Regions from separate parts of the Arthrobacter sp. Y3221159 genome, predicted to be linked through region 2. Evidence: predicted binding sites of a transcription regulator. Region 2 holds the regulator's gene; the other holds the start of a gene.
What was found. Region 2 encodes LexA, which represses DNA repair genes until DNA is damaged. Its sites were predicted from a motif close to TCGAACANNTGTTCGA; they were not measured.

Region 1 (7,811 bases), on a different contig from region 2:
CCACGGTGGTGGTGCTGGTGCGGGAGCCGTTCGACCCGGTGATCAGCGATCCCGAGAGCATCGAACTGCTGTGGGTCCCCCTTGACGAGGTGGAGCGGAAGGAACTGCACCCCGGCTTCGCTGCCGCCTGGCCGGACCTGAGGCGACGGCTTGCTGGCGCCGGCCCGTATCCCGGCGGCGCTTCCTAGTAGTCCGGACCGTATTCCGCCGTGACCAGGATGGGCAGGTGGTCCGAGTTGCCGCGCGGCAGCGTCTCTACGTTCTGGATGTCCAGGCCCAGGGACGTGGCAAAGTCGAAGTGGCCCTTGAATACCTTGTACCTGGTGTAGGTGCGCCGGTTGCTGAGGGAGAGGGCATACCCGGAGTTCTTCATGTGGATGTCCAGGTTCTTGGTGAAGAACGGGTAGTTGAAATCGCCCACCATCAGCGTCATCAGGCCTTTTCCCATGCTGAGCAGTTCGGCATGGGCAGCGTGGATCTGCTTGCGCCGGAGCGAATTGGAGGCGGTCAGCGGCGCCGCGTGGAACGAGCCGATCACCAGTTCATGCTGGGTGTCGTTGTCCATCACGCGCACCCCAATCAGCCGTTCGTGCGCCGGAGCCAGGACCCTGTCGTGCATCGACTTCTTCAGGGCGAAGGATTGGGTGTCCAGTGCGGTGAAGCGGCTGGTGCGGTAGTAGACGGCGAGGCCCAAGCGGTTTCCCTTCGTGACATGCGCCAGATGCAGCGGCCCCAGGGTTTCGGGGAGGTCCGTGGCATCCACCTCCTGGAGGCAGAGGGCATCGACGTCATGGTTCCTGGCCAGGGCAAGAAGCTCGCCGCTGGCTTTGTGTTTGCGGAGGTTGTAGCTGATGACGCGCATGGAATACCTCTTTTCGAGGTCGCTGACAGGACCAGTTCCTGAGTCTAGTCCGCTGGCATCATCCAGTCTCAAACATTTCGCTGGCCCAGCATTTCGCGCCGGACCGCTGCTGCCGTTCCGGCGCGAGCGGTTAGAGTTAGTGGCAATTCACTGAAGTTCTCTGCGAAAGGCCAGCGTTGACTGAAGAGTTCCAAGAGCTTGCTGAAGGCAACGCCTACTACCAGGTCCTGGGCGGCGGCCACTTCCGCTCCACCATCCATGCGCAGGGGGCCTGGAACGCCCACGAACAACACATGGCGCCTGCCTCCGGCCTGCTGGCCGAAGCCCTTGAACGCCACCAGCCGCGGGCGGACATGCGGATGGCCCGGCTCAGCTACGAGATCCTGGGACTGATCCCGGGCGGGGAATTCCAGATCGAGACCTCTACGCTGAGGCCAGGGAAGACCATCGAACTGCTGCAGGCAGAGTTGGTGGCTGCGGGCCGGACAGCAATCCGGGCAACCGCGTGGCGGATGATCACCAGCGACACTGCTGCCGTCGCCGCCGTCGAGGATGCGGCCATTCCGGGCCCGGACGACTGCAAGCCCTACGACGGTTCGGCTGTCTGGCCCGGCGGCTACATCCGGTCCCTCGAGATGCGCGTTGCCGAAGGGCACCGGCCGGGCGCCGGCAAGGTGTGGCTCCGCACCGACCACCCGCTGACGGACCGGGAGGACAGTACCGATCTGGCCCGCCTGATGGGCCTGGTGGACACCGCCAACGGGATCGCCGCCCGGGTGCCTCCCGGCAAGGACAGCTACGCCTTCCCCAACCTGGACCTGCAGATCCACATGTACCGGCGGCCCGAAGGGGAGTGGCTGGGGCTGGACAACGCGGTGTCCTTCGGCGGGGACGGGATCGGCCTGACGTCCACGGTCCTGCATGACCGGCAGGGCCCCTTCGGGCGGGCCGAACAGATTTTGACACTGCGCCGTACCTGACCGGCTGCCGATCCGTGGGACTTGGTGGTGGCCGGATTGCTGCCCGGATTGCTGCCGGGCCTGTGGGCGGACGCCGTGGCCTTTAAACGTCGTGGGTGGGCGACGGCGTAACCTAGGGTTGGCCTGTCCGCCGGCAGTTCAACCAGGAACTGCGAGATGACCATAAGGGAGCCCGGCACCATGCACCACCCCGTTCAGGAAACGCGCACGCTGACTGTGGTGCGGCAGGAAGTTTCGCTGGGAGCGGGGCGGGACCTGGAATTCGGGCTGGAGCTCCTGGCACAGGCCAGGTCGGGGCAGATCGGCCCCACCCTTCGGCTCTACCGTCCCGCCCCCACCGTGGCGTTCGGACAGCGGGACACCCGCCTGCCGGGGTTTGAAGCAGCGGCCCGTGCCTGCCGTGACAACGGCTTTGAACCGCTGGTCCGCAGGGCCGGCGGACGCGCCGCTGCCTATCACCAGGGGACGCTGGTGGTGGACCACATTGAGCCGGACGCGGATGCGATCGCCGGCTCCAAAACCCGCTTCGGGTACTTCGGGGAGTTGTTCGCCCAGGCACTGCAGGTGGTCGGCGTCCACGCCGCCGTGGGGGAAATACCGGGGGAGTACTGCCCGGGCGAGTTCAGCGTCCACGGAACACACCCGGACGATTCCTCACACCGGATCAAGCTCGTGGGCACGGCCCAGCGGGTCGTGGCGGGCGGCTGGCTGTTCAGCTCCGTGATCGTCGTGGAAAACTCTGCCCCGATCCGGAAAGTCCTGACGGACAGCTACGCCGCCCTGGGGCTTGAATGGGATCCTGCCACTGCGGGCGCCGTCGAAGACCTGGTGCCCGGTGCCACCGTCCAGGCCGTTGAGGACGCGCTGCTGCAAGCGTATGCGGGCCATGCCGCCCTGGAGTCTGCTTCCTTCAGCAGCCTGGGGGCATGACCCGCATCGCGAAAGTGTTTACGGCCGGCCGTGCTTATGCCGCCAGGCGCGCCTTCACCTCGGCTGCTGACGGGTTGGTCGCTGCCGAACCGTCCGGGAACAGGACGGTGGGAACGGTGCGGTTGCCGCCGTTCAGCTGCTCCACGAGTTCGGCGGTGCCATCCACTTCCTCGATGTTGATCTCCGTGTAGCCGATGCCCTGCGCATCCAGCTGCTTCTTCAGCCGGTTGCAGTAACCGCACCAGGTGGTGGAGAACATGGTGATGGTGCCGGATTCGGGAGTGAAATCCACAGGGGTCTCCTCTGTGTCGATGTAGGGTTCCGTTCCTGTCAACGGTAGCGTGCCTCCCCCTATTCCCGTGCGCCCGCGGCTTCCCGGACGGCCCGGATGACAGCAGATGTCGCCGATGGCATGCTGGAGCCATGTGTGGACGCTATGTGATGGCACGTGCTGTGGGGGACCTCCTGGCGGAATTCGACGCCGAGCTGGAGGACGAGGTGAGCATTCCGCCGTCGTGGAATGTGGCGCCCACTGACGACGTCCCCATCGTCCTGGAACGGCTGGTGGATGACGGGCCGGAGCGCAGGCAGGTCCGGCAGCTGCATGTGGCCCGTTGGGGGCTCGTCCCTTCCTGGGCGAAGGATCCGGGCATCGGTTCCCGGATGATCAATGCCAGAAGCGAATCCGTGCTGGAGAAGCCGGCGTTCCGTAAGGCTGTCCAGTCGCGGCGCTGTGCAGTCCCGGCGGACGGTTACTACGAATGGAAGCAGGGCCCGGGGAAGACCAAGCAGCCCTACTACGTGCATCCCGGGGAAAACGGGGGCCTGGTCTTTGCCGGCCTTTACGAATGGTGGAGGGACCCCTCCGTGCCGGCCGGCGAGCCCGGGCAGTGGATGCTTTCCACCTCCATCCTGACAACGGACACACCGCCCCCGGGATCAGAATCGACAGTGTTCGGGAAGCTCACTGCCCTGCATGACCGGGTTCCGCTGCCCATGGACAAGGCCACCATGCGGGCCTGGCTGGACCCGGAAGCTGATGATGCCGCCGGCTTGGTGGACCTCGTGCGGTCCGGCGTCAAGGACGTTGCTGCGGACTGGCGCGTGGAGTCGGTGGGCAAGGAAGTGGGCAACGTGCGCAACAACGGTCCGGAACTGATCAGGCCCGTGGAGGCGCTGTTCTAGGAGTCCCCGCCCCGGCGGCGTTGACTTAGACGGTGACTGAACCGTCGTCGTCCACAGCCCAGGTGGGGTTGTACGCCACTTCCCAGCGGAAACCGTCCGGGTCCGCGAAGTACCCTGTATAGCCGCCCCACGGCTGGGTGACCGGCTCGGCAACAATGGCGGCACCCGCGGCCGCCGCCTCCGCCATTACCTGGTCCACCTCCTCAACGCTCGCCAGGTTTTGGCTGAGGGTGATGCAGGGGACCGGCCCGGGGGCGCTGACGCCTGCTTCCGCCTGCATCTGCCCCGCGTCCCAGAGTGAAAGCACCAGGCCATGGTTGACCTGGATGAACACCACGTCCCCGGCAACCTCCTTGTGGACCGGCCAGCCCAGGCCATCCACGTAGAACGCCCTGGACGCTGGAACGCTGCGGACGCCCAGTGAAATGAAGTCGACTCTTGGCTGCATGCTTCGATACTGTCAGACGATGGCAACTATTCAAGGAAACGATCGGGACGCTTTGGCCGACAAAGAACAGCTCGCTGCCGTCCGGGTTGCTGTGGATGAGGTGGATGAACAGATCGTCACCCTCATCGCCCGCCGCGAACGGCTGATTCGCATCGCCGGCACCCTGAAGGGCGACGACGCGGAGGTCCGTGCGCCCGACCGCGTGGAACGGATTATCGAACACGTCCGTTCGGCCGCTGAGAAGAAGGACATTGACCCGGACATCGTGGAATCCACGTACCGGGCCATGATCTCGGGCTTCATTGAACTCGAGATGCGGGTCCACAAAGAATCCAGCTGAACCCCGCGCCAGGGCAAGAAAAAGAGGAAGCCTTACAGGGCTTCCTCTACCGGGACGCCGGACTGGAATTCCCGGCCGTCCGCCTCACTGAAGGCGGAGATGACATGCCCCTGCCCCAGCCCGTTGATGGCTGCCTTGGGAAACTGCCCGGTAATGGTGTTTTCGGAGTGCGATACACCTGACAGGTCGTAGTTCTCCTCAATGCCCTGTTCGCGGTTGAACGAGTAGAAGGCAATGGCCTCCCCGTTCATGAACTCAATGCACAGCCGCCGTTGCGACGAATAATCCGGTGTGGCCCCGACCATTCCCACGACATATGCGCCGGACCCTGGAATGGTGCCGTCGATGTCGAAGGTGGCCACGAGGGTGGAGTCCTGTGCCTTGAGGCTTGCCTGCTTGAGGAGTGCGTCTTGGGTTTCCATGGCTCCATCCTGCTCCCTGCTTTCCGCTCCGTCCACCCCCTTGTCCGGTAACGGCGGGGAAGCCCTGCGACCCCTTTCTATGCATTGGGCTGAACCGGGCGTAGACTTGAACTGTTCGAACACATATTCGAATAGGGTCAGGTTATTCCGGGAGGCGCCATGGGCATGTTCAGCGAATCCGTTGATGTCCTGTGCTCTCCTGAGGGCCAACCTGTAAGCCTTGTTTGGGCCGGCAGGTCCTACGATGTCTGTGCCGAACCAATGCGCTGGTATGAGCGCCGGCAGTGGTGGGCGGAAGACAGCAGGGCGCCTTTGGGGAGCGGTCCCGGGGTGGTGGACCATGAAATCTGGCGGGTGCAGGTATTGCCGTCCCCGGGTGGAGCCGCCGGAAGCACGGCGCACGGTGAACCACTGACCCTTGACCTTTCCCGCCATATCCGCAGTGGCCGCTGGCGGCTCGTGCGGATCCATGATGCCCTCCGGCCCAGAACAGCATGAGCTTCACGCACCTTCACGTCTCCACCGCATTCAGCGCCCACTATGGGGTTTCCTGGCCGGATGAACTGGCACAGGCTGCCGCCGCGGACGGCGCCACCGCCCTTGCCTGCACGGACCGCGACGGCCTGTATGGAACCATCAAGCACCTTAAGGCCTGCATGGCTGCCGGTTTGGATCCCATCGTCGGAGTTGACCTTGCGGTCCTTGACGACGACGGCGACCACCGTACCCAGGTGGCAGGCAGGGTGGTTGTCCTTGCCCGCGGGCACAACAACGGTGCCGGCTATCGGGCCTTGTGCCGCCTGATCTCCGATGCCCACGCACGGACAACGGGAAAAGCCGGGGGAGCGGTGCCGGTTGCCGTGACACGTGCCGAACTTGCCTCCCGGACGCTTGATCCCCAGACCCTCAAGCCGGTACTGACTGTCCTGATCGGCCCTGATTCGGATGTTGGCCGGGCAATGGGAGGCCGGCGCTATCTCCGCCCGCGTACCCTTTTTAAGCAATGGCTGGATGCCATGCCAGGCGGGACGGTGGTGGCAGAGATTGTCTCCCAGCTCAGCGCCCCGGGGTCACCATTGAGCACTGCCCACGCAGTCCGCATGCTCCGGCTTGCCGAGGAACACCACGTACCGGCGATCCTGACAAACGCAGTCCGGTACTGTGCTGCAGACGGCGCACCCACAGCTGACGTTCTTGATTCGGCAAGGACCCTGAAATCGCTTCCGGAGCTCGCCACCGAACCGCTGCTGCAACCCACCGGCCAGGGCTGGCTAAAGTCTGCTGACCAGATGCTCCTGCTCGGCAAGGAAATCATCGCTGCCGCAGGTTACGGTGCCGCTGACCTTAAGCAGCTGATGACGCAGACCGAGGCGCTCGCCGACCTGTGCCGGATTGATCCCGCTGCCGATATGGGGTGGAAGCAGCCTGTTGTGCCGGAGACAGCCGTGCTGGGGATCAGCCAGGACCCGCACCAGGAGCTGGTGGAGCGTTGCAATGCAGGGATCGGCAGGCGGTTTCCAGGCATCAGCGGGGCGGCGGAAAGAACCATGGAGTCACGGCTTGAGCATGAACTGCGTATCATCCGGAACCTCGGTTTTTCCTCCTACTTCCTGACAGTGGCAGAGGTGTCCAGGATGATCCAGGACATGGGTGTCCGGGCTGCGGCCCGCGGATCCGGCGCTTCCAGCCTTGTGAACTACCTCATCGATGTCAGCCACGTGAACCCCCTCCAGCATGACCTGATCTTCGAGCGTTTCCTCTCCCAGGACCGGGCAACCCTGCCGGACATCGACATCGACGTCGAAAGTGCCGAGCGCCATAACGTCTACCGGCGGATTTTCGAGCGGTTCGGTGCCGAGCGGGTCACGTTGATGAGCATGCAGAACGGTTACCGGGCCAGGGGAGCGGTACGCGATGCCGGTATGGCACTCGGCATGGATGACGGCGAAGTGGGTGAGATCGCCAAGCAGCTGTGGCGCTTCTCGGCCCGCAAGTTCCGTGAAGCGCTGCAGGAAAAGCCCGAACTCAAGGAGTTCGCCGGAAGGGTTGAGCAGCGCGATGCCGACGGCAACCAGCAGCTCGATCTGCTGGTGGACCTGACCGAACGCCTTGACCGGCTGCCACGCCACATCTCCATGCATCCCTGTGGGGTGATCCTCGGTGACGCCACGCTCCTGGACCGCACCCCGGTACAGCCCAGCGGACTGGGGCTGCCCATGAGCCAGTTCGACAAGCACGACATGGACCCCATGGGCATGCTGAAGCTCGATGTCCTGGGTGTGCGGATGCAAAGCGCCATGGCATTCGCGGTCCGGGAAATCATCCGGATTCATCCTTCAAAGAATGAGGTTGTTACTGCCGGCCGGCACCCTGCCGGGGCGGATGGTTCGGGACCAGCCTATATTGCTGACAACGGCCACATCGACCTCAACGCCGTGCCGCTCGATGACGAGCCCACCTACGAACTGATCCGCAGCACGCACACTTTAGGCTGCTTCCAGATCGAATCACCGGGCCAGCGCGAGCTGATCGGCAAGATGGCCCCGCGTGAATTCAACGACCTCATCATCGATATTTCGCTGTTCCGGCCCGGGCCCATGAAGTCGGATATGGTGCGGCCCTTCCTTGAACACCGGCACGGGTT
Region 2 (7,811 bases):
GTCGTCACCGGCGAGGCTGCGGCCGGCCCACGGCCTGCCTGCCGAATCCGTTGCTCCCCCGGCGCCCGCCAGCGCGGCAGCAATGTGCCCGGGCAGTTGGCGTGGCGGGGGTGTCCCTGGTTCGCTGGCCATACGGCTGCTTCCGTGCTGTCCGCGGCCTAGCGGCGGCCGGCGACGTCGAGGGCTTCGGGCAGCGTGAAGGCGCCCGCGTAGAGTGCCTTGCCCACAATGGCGCCTTCGACGCCGAGGGGAACCAGGGAGCGCAGCACCTTCAGGTCGTCCAGGCTGGAGATGCCGCCGGAGGCCACCACAGGCTTCCCCGTCTTCTCCACCATCTGGCGCAGCAGTTCCACGTTGGGGCCCTGCAGCGTTCCATCCTTGGTGACGTCCGTGACGACATACCTTGCGCAGCCGGCGTCCTCGAGCCGGTCCAGGACCTCCCAGAGGTCCCCGCCTTCCTTGGTCCAGCCACGCCCTGCGAGGGTGGTTCCGCGGACGTCAAGGCCGACGGCGATCTTGTCGCCGAAGCGCTCAATGACCCGCCGGGTCCATTCAGGATTTTCCAGCGCGGCGGTGCCGAGGTTGACGCGGGCTACGCCGAGGCCAAGGGCGGCCTCAAGGGATTCGTCGTCGCGCAGACCGCCGGAGAGTTCCACCTTGATGTCCAGCCGGCCTACCACTTCCCGCAGCAGCTCGGCGTTGGACCCCCGGCCAAAGGCCGCGTCCAGGTCCACCAGGTGCACCCATTCGGCACCCTGCTGCTGCCAGTTGGTGGCGGCCTCCAGCGGTGTGCCGTAACTCGTCTCGCTGCCCGCTTCCCCCTGGACCAGCCGGACGGCCTGCCCGTTCACGACGTCGACGGCGGGCAGCAGTTCAAGGACCGGCAGATCGTTTGCGGTGGTCATGTTCTTCCTCAGGGTTGGGTGCGGGGGTTGGCGGGGCGCGTTCAGGTTGCCGGCAGCGTCAGCAGGTAGGCGGCCAGCAGGGACATGCCCGCCAGGACGTAGAACGATATCTGTGTCCACAGCGGCTTGTGCTGCTGCCGGAAGGACAGGGCTCCGCCTACCAGCAGGCCGGCCAGCCCCATCAGGACAATGGACCACATCTAGGCAGGACCGCCGGCCGGGTCCGACTGGCTGCCGGAGGCAGGCTGGGCCGCGGGCCGGTGCAGGGCCTCCACCCAGTTCCGCAGCAGGCGCGCGCCGGCATCCCCCGACTTCTCGGGGTGGAACTGCGTAGCGCAAAGCGGGCCGTTTTCGACGGCGGCGATGAACGGGGCACCATGCTCGGACCAGGTGACCAGGGGCGGCGCCATGCGCGGCTGGATGACGTCGAAGTTCCATTCCTGCACACCGTAGGAATGCACGAAGTAGAAGCGTTCGTTCTCGACGCCGGCAAAGAGCTTCGAGCCTTCCGGTACCTTGACGGTGTTCCAGCCCATGTGCGGCACCACATCGGCGGGCAGGAGTTCCACCTTGCCGGGCCACTCCCCGATGCCTTCTGCCTCCGTGCCGTGTTCCACGCCTGCCTCGAAGAGCACCTGGAGGCCGACGCAGATACCGAGGACGGGCTTGCCCCCGGCAACCCGTCGTCCGATGAGTCGGATGCCGTCGACGGCCTTCAGTTCGCGCATGACGGTTTCGAAGGCGCCGACGCCCGGGACCACCAGGCCGTCAGCGTTCAGGACGTCCTCGGGCTTGGCGCTGAGCACTACCTCGGCGCCGGCCCGTTCCAAAGCACGCACGGCCGAGCGGACGTTCCCCGAACCGTAGTCCAGCACCGTGACGGTGGGCTTTCCTTCAGGGGAAGGCAGCTTCCGGCTGGCGGACGGATCGATAATTGCGCCGTCCTTCAGGACCTGGCCGCTCACAGGGCACCCTTGGTGGAGGGGATGCCTTCCACCCGGGGGTCCGGTTCCACGGCTGCCCGCAGGGCGCGCGCGAACGCCTTGAACTGGGCCTCCACGATGTGGTGCGGGTCGCGGCCAGCGATGACGTTCATGTGCAGGCAGATGCCGGCGTGCAGGGTGATCGCCTCGAAGACGTGGCGGGTCAGGGAGCCAGTGAAGTGGCCGCCGATCAGGTGGTACTCCTGGCCCGCAGGCTCGCCGCCGTGCACAAGGTAGGGCCGGCCTGACACGTCCACGACCGCGTGGGCCAGTGCCTCGTCAAGGGGAACGGTGGCTTCGCCGAACCGGCGGATCCCCGCCTTGTTCCCCAGCGCCGTGCGCAGCACCTCACCGAACGTGATGGCCACGTCTTCCACGGTGTGGTGGACATCGATGTGGATGTCCCCGGTGGCCTTGACCGTCATGTCGATGAGCGAGTGCTTGCAGAGCGCCGTGAGCATGTGGTCGTAGAAGGGCACGGACGTGTCGATGTCCGAGACGCCGGTACCGTCGAGGTTTATCTCCACGAGCACGGACGACTCACTGGTGGCGCGCTCCATGCGCGCGGTCCGGGCCGCGGCCGTGTTCGATCCGGTGGAACTCATGGTCAGGTGTCCTTTTTGCGGGAGAAGGAGTGTGGCACGGCGTCCAGCGCCGGTACTTCAAGTCTAGGCGGGAAGCGCGGCCTGACTGGCAAGGATGCTTTCCAGGGCGGTGAGGAATGCTGTGGTTTCGCTCTCAGTTCCTGCCGTGACGCGGAGGTGGCCGGGGATCCCGACGTCGCGGATCAGCACGCCGGCATCCAGCAGCTCCTGCCAGACCTGGCGGGGGTTCTCCAGGCCGCCGAAGAAGACGAAGTTGGAGTCCGAGGCTGCGGGCTTGAGTCCCAGCCGCGTCAGTTCGGTGACGATGCGGTCGCGCTGCTTCTTGATGTCTTCGACGTCGGCCATGAGGGCTTCGCGGTGCTGCAGGGCCGCCAGCGCTGTTGCCTGCGTGACGGCGGACAGGTGGTAAGGCAGGCGGACCAGGCGCAGGGCATCCGTGACTTCGGGGGCTGCCGCCATGTAGCCGAGGCGTGCACCCGCGAGGGCAAACGCCTTGCTCATGGTGCGGGAAACGATAAGCCGCTCCCGTCCGGGCAGGAGGGTCAATGCGCTGGGGGTGCCGTCATGGGCGAACTCGTGGTAAGCCTCGTCCACAATGACGATGGTTTGGCTTGCTGCTCCGGCCTCGTAAACGGCTTCCACCACATCCAGCCCGAGACCGGTTCCGGTGGGGTTGTTGGGTGAGCAGAGGAAGACGATGTTGGGCTGGAGTTCCTTCACCTGGCGGGCCGCGGATTCGGCGCTCAGCCCGTAATCGCCGGCGCGTTGGCCCTTGATGTATCCGGTATCCGTTCCGCTGGCCAGCAGCGGATACATGGAATACGTGGGCGGGAAGCCAAGGGCCGTGCGGCCGGGACCGCCGAACGCCTGGAGGATCTGCTGGAGCACTTCATTGGAGCCGTTGGCGGCCCACAGGTTGGACGCGTCCAGTCCGTGGCCCAGGTACTCGGCCAGCGCACGACGGAGGTCGGTGAACTCCCGGTCCGGATACCGGTTGAGGCTGGTGGCCGCGTCGGCCACGGCTGCGGTGATGGCGGCCCTGACGTCAGCCGGAACGCCGTGCGAGTTTTCGTTGACGTTCAGGAGGATGGGGACATCCAGCTGGGGCGCCCCGTAGGGGGTCAGCCCGCGGAGGTTGCTGCGGAGGGGAAGCCGGTTCAGACGCTCTAGCTGGTCATTCACCTGAACAGTTTAGTGGCCGTCCCGGAGACCGGAAAATGTGACAGCCGGTGTTCGCGCTGGGCGTGCGGCCTGCGGCAAGGCCGCACCCGGCGCATGTTGGGGCGGACGCTGCCTCAGCTGGTGGGGACGTACAACTGCTGGCCGGGCAAGACCGCCCCTGCAGGGAGGTTATTCAGCTGGACGATGTCGGCAACCACGTCCCGGGCATCACGGTCGGGGGCGACAGTTCCAGCGATGGACCACAACGACTGTCCGGACTGGACTGTAACGGTCACCGTGGGGGTCACCGTGAGGTCTTCAGCAGTGTCGGAGGCCTTGGCCGGCGAGTTAAAGAACCCTGCCAGGGACAGCAGCAGGGCCGCCAGCAGCACAAGCGGGATACCGATCAGGACGATCTTTCCCCGCCGGGTCAGACGAAGGGGAGGCAGGGGCGCCGGGCCGCCCGGGGTTCCGGGCGTGGCGTGCTGCAAAGCCTGCCGGGCAGAGGCCTGCGGAGCGTTTGCCTGCGAAGCGGATATAGCTGACATGTCTGAGCCCTCCTGGACCATCCTGTGCTGCCGGGGAAAAATCGTGCTGTGGTGCCTGTAGTGCCGGTACTGCCGTTAGTGCCTCTAATGCCTTGGTGCGTTCTCCGCCTGGGGGCGGGGACTGGTGACTTCCTGCTTTACGAGGTCCAGCCTGCCCGGCACCACTGACATTCCGGCCTTCGCATTCGAACGGTTTTCGAATACCGTGCACTTGACTAGAACACATATTCGAACTTTTGCCTCTCCAGTTTTAGCACCTATCAACGAATAATGTCGAGACTCGCTAGAACAAATGTTTGAAAAAGCAAAGTGGCTGGCCTAGCTTTGAAACAGGAAACAACCACCCTTGAAGCTGATCAGCAGGGTCTGACAAAAGGGCAAGTCACCCAGTCCGGAGCCTTGGAAAGCCCGGTGGCAACCGAAAGGCATTGGCGAATATGGCAGCAGCAGCCACCGGGGGCAGGGCAGCCTCGCAGCCGAAAAGGGCCGCGAAGGGGCTCACGCCGCGGCAGAAGAAAATTCTGGAAACCATCCAGCGCTCGGTCAACGAGAACGGCTACCCGCCCTCGATGCGCGAAATTGGCGACACTGTGGGTCTGGCCAGCCTGTCCAGCGTCACCCACCAGCTCTCACAACTGGAGAAGCTGGGCTACCTCCGGCGGGATCCGAAGCGGCCCCGGGCCATGGAGGTACTCACGCCTCTCACACTGGATGGCGGACCCGCAAAGACCGGCGGTCCTTCGGTTTCGCTGCCCCAGGACGCGGGTGCCACAGTAACGGAGCTGCCCACCGCAGTGGACACCGCCATGGTGCCACTGGTCGGCCGGATCGCCGCCGGCGGTCCCATCCTGGCCGACCAACTGGTGGAGGACGTCATGCCGCTCCCCCGCCAGCTGGTGGGACAGGGCGAGCTGTTCATGCTTCGGGTGGCGGGCGATTCCATGGTGGACGCCGCCATCTGCGACGGTGACTGGGTGGTGGTGCGGCGCCAGGCGGATGCCGCCAACGGCGATATCGTGGCGGCGCTCCTGGACGATGAGGCCACGGTCAAGACCTTCCGCCAGCGTGACGGCCATACCTGGCTGCTCCCGCAGAACACCCAGTACGAACCGATTCTTGGCGACCACGCCACCATCATGGGCAAAGTGGTCTCGGTCCTGCGCTCGCTCTAGGGAGAGCAGGACCAACAACTTTATAGTTCGAAAAAGACGGCACCTTCCCCTTTCACGGGAGGGTGCCGTCTGTCAGTGGGCCTCCGCGGCCAGCCGCTCAAGGGCTGCTACCGCTGTCTTCCGGTCCGTCGTGGCCCAGAACGGGGGCAGAGCCCCCCGCAGGAACCCGGCGTAGCGCTCGGTGGCAAGGCGTGAATCCAGCACCGCCACCACTCCCTTGTCGCCGGTGGACCGGATCAGGCGGCCTGCCCCCTGGGCCAGCCGGATGGCGGCATGGGTGGCGGACACCGACATGAACCCGTTGCCGCCCGCCTGCGCCACCGCACGGGACCGCGCCGTCATGAGCGGATCGTCGGGCCGCGGGAACGGAATGCGGTCGATGACCACCAGCCGGCACGATCCGCCGGGGACGTCTACTCCCTGCCACAGGGACATGGTTCCGAACAGGCAGGTGTCCGGTTCGTCGGCGAATTGCTTGACCAGGGCCGTCATGGTGGAATCGCCCTGGCAAAGGACTGTCACACCGAGCTTGGGGCGAAGCGCCTCGGCTGCTTCCTCGGCGGCGCGCCGTGAGGAGAACAGGCAGAGCGCCCCGCCGCCGGATGCGCGGATGAGCGCCTCCAATTCGGCCAGCGATTCCGGCGATGCGCCCCGGCCCGGTTTGGGCAGGTGGCCGGCAACGTACAGTATGCCCTGCTTCGGGTAGTCGAAGGGCGAGCCCACGTCCACGCCGGTCCAGCTGGGGGCGCCGTCTCCCACCAGGCCGAGACCCCCGGCGGCGGGCTCGAACGCTGATCCGATGGCCAGGGTGGCGGATGTCAGGATCACGGTGTGATCGGCAAAGAGGCCCTCCCGCAGCCGGCCTGCCACGGACAGTGGCGCGATGTTGACCAGCACGGGCGCGGATTCGTCGGGCTGCGAATACCCCTGGCCGGGGTCGAAGGAACTGGCACGCGAGAACCACACCACTTCCCTGTTGTCCCGGGCCGCAAGCAGCCGCTCGCACAATTCCAGGATGAGCATCAGGCGGGACCGCGCAAGCTGCCTCCCGCCGTCGGGCGTCGTGCTGCTGTCCCCCTTGGAATCGGACAGCGCCGCGCGGCAGGCCTCACGCAGCTGGTCGATGCAGTCCAGCTGTTCGTCGTTCAGGCCGTTGGGCAGCAGCCCGTTCGGCGCGCCCGCGAGGGCCAGTTCGAGGTTGGCGGCGGCGGCGTTGAGGGCGTCCACGGTGATGGCCGTGTGCTTCCGCGCGCTGGAGGCGGCGGCGTGGACCATGGCCACGGAGAGCTGGCCGGTGACGGCTCCCGTGACCCGGTCCTGCAGCTCGTGGGCCTCGTCCACCACCACAACGTCATACTCTGGCAGGACGGCCAGCCCTTCGAAGGCGCTGACAGCCAGCATGGCGTGGTTGGTGACCACGACGTCGGCCTCGGCCGCGTCCTGGCGTGCCAGCTCGCTGAAGCATTCCGCAGCCAGGGGGCACTTCTGTGAACCCAGGCATTCCATCGAGGTCACCGAGACCTGCCGCCAGGCGCGGTCGGTCACACCGGGAAGGAGTTCGTCGCGGTCGCCGGTGGCGGTCTTCTCCGCCCACTCGCGCAGCCGCACCACCTCCTTGCCAAGCTGCGAGGCGGGACCGCCGACCGTTGCGGCAAAATGGGGAACACTGGTGTCCTCCCCCAGCGAAAACAGCTGCCCCTCGGCGGGCTCCTCCGAAGGGAACCCGCCTTCGAGCTTGTGCCGGCAGACGTAGTTGGAACGGCCCTTGACCAGTGCCACCTTCACCGGCCGCTCCAGGGCAGGAGTGATCGCCTTGAGGAGGCGGGGCAGGTCCCGGCCCACGATCTGCGTCTGCAGTGCCAGCGTGGCGGTGGAAACCAGGGCAGGCTTGTTGCTTTCGAGGGCGTGGGCAATCAGCGGAACCAGGTACGCGAGGGACTTGCCGGTTCCGGTTCCCGCCTGTACCAGCAGGTGGTTCCCCGTTTCGATGGCGCGCGCCACCTGCCTGGCCATTTCGTGCTGCCCGGTGCGGCTCTGCCCGCCCATGGCGGCAACGGCCCGGTCGAGCAGCTCGATGGCGAGCTGCCCGCCGGCCGTTTCCGTGGCTTCGCCGGCCACGAGGTCAGTCATTTGCGGCGAAGGGTTCCAGTTCGGCCGCTAGGCCTTCCCGCACCATGACGACGGCCCGGGTACCTGCCTCGACGTGGTCAAGGCTGATGATTTCAGCGTCGGAGTCGTGCAGTTTGCTGAGCAGGTCGCCGCGGTTGTAGGGAAGGAGCAGTTCCATCTTGACGCTGGGCCGCGGGATGGATTCGCTGATTACGCGGAGCAGTTCCGCGATCCCCTCTCCGGTACGCGCCGAAACCACCACGTGGCGCGGCTCGCGCTGCTTAAGCCGCTCCACCACGAAGGGGTCCGCTGCGTCGGCCTTGTTCAG

Region 1: the regulator LexA is predicted to act here: its motif matches at 5,283-5,298, upstream of AC5RT3_RS16500 (DUF6504 family protein).

The regions. Positions count from the first base shown of each region.
Region 1 is NZ_JBNHFC010000017.1:58,544-66,354, reverse strand. It holds gene AC5RT3_RS16545 (NUDIX domain-containing protein) at 1-188, shown strand, start outside; gene AC5RT3_RS16540 (endonuclease/exonuclease/phosphatase family protein) at 185-862, opposite strand; gene AC5RT3_RS16535 (thioesterase family protein) at 1,039-1,842, shown strand; gene AC5RT3_RS16530 (lipoate--protein ligase family protein) at 1,999-2,772, shown strand; gene AC5RT3_RS16525 (mycoredoxin) at 2,807-3,064, opposite strand; gene AC5RT3_RS16520 (SOS response-associated peptidase) at 3,196-3,957, shown strand; gene AC5RT3_RS16515 (VOC family protein) at 3,983-4,405, opposite strand; gene AC5RT3_RS16510 (chorismate mutase) at 4,425-4,745, shown strand; gene AC5RT3_RS16505 (hypothetical protein) at 4,778-5,167, opposite strand; gene AC5RT3_RS16500 (DUF6504 family protein) at 5,327-5,665, shown strand; gene AC5RT3_RS16495 (DNA polymerase III subunit alpha) at 5,662-7,811, shown strand, end outside.
Region 2 is NZ_JBNHFC010000007.1:38,806-46,616, forward strand. It holds gene AC5RT3_RS08855 (SseB family protein) at 1-132, opposite strand, end outside; gene priA (bifunctional 1-(5-phosphoribosyl)-5-((5-phosphoribosylamino)methylideneamino)imidazole-4-carboxamide isomerase/phosphoribosylanthranilate isomerase PriA) at 159-905, opposite strand; gene AC5RT3_RS08865 (hypothetical protein) at 947-1,105, opposite strand; gene hisH (imidazole glycerol phosphate synthase subunit HisH) at 1,106-1,870, opposite strand; gene hisB (imidazoleglycerol-phosphate dehydratase HisB) at 1,867-2,493, opposite strand; gene AC5RT3_RS08880 (histidinol-phosphate transaminase) at 2,557-3,675, opposite strand; gene AC5RT3_RS08885 (LysM peptidoglycan-binding domain-containing protein) at 3,789-4,202, opposite strand; gene lexA (transcriptional repressor LexA) at 4,640-5,374, shown strand; gene AC5RT3_RS08895 (ATP-dependent DNA helicase) at 5,447-7,504, opposite strand; gene hflX (GTPase HflX) at 7,497-7,811, opposite strand, start outside.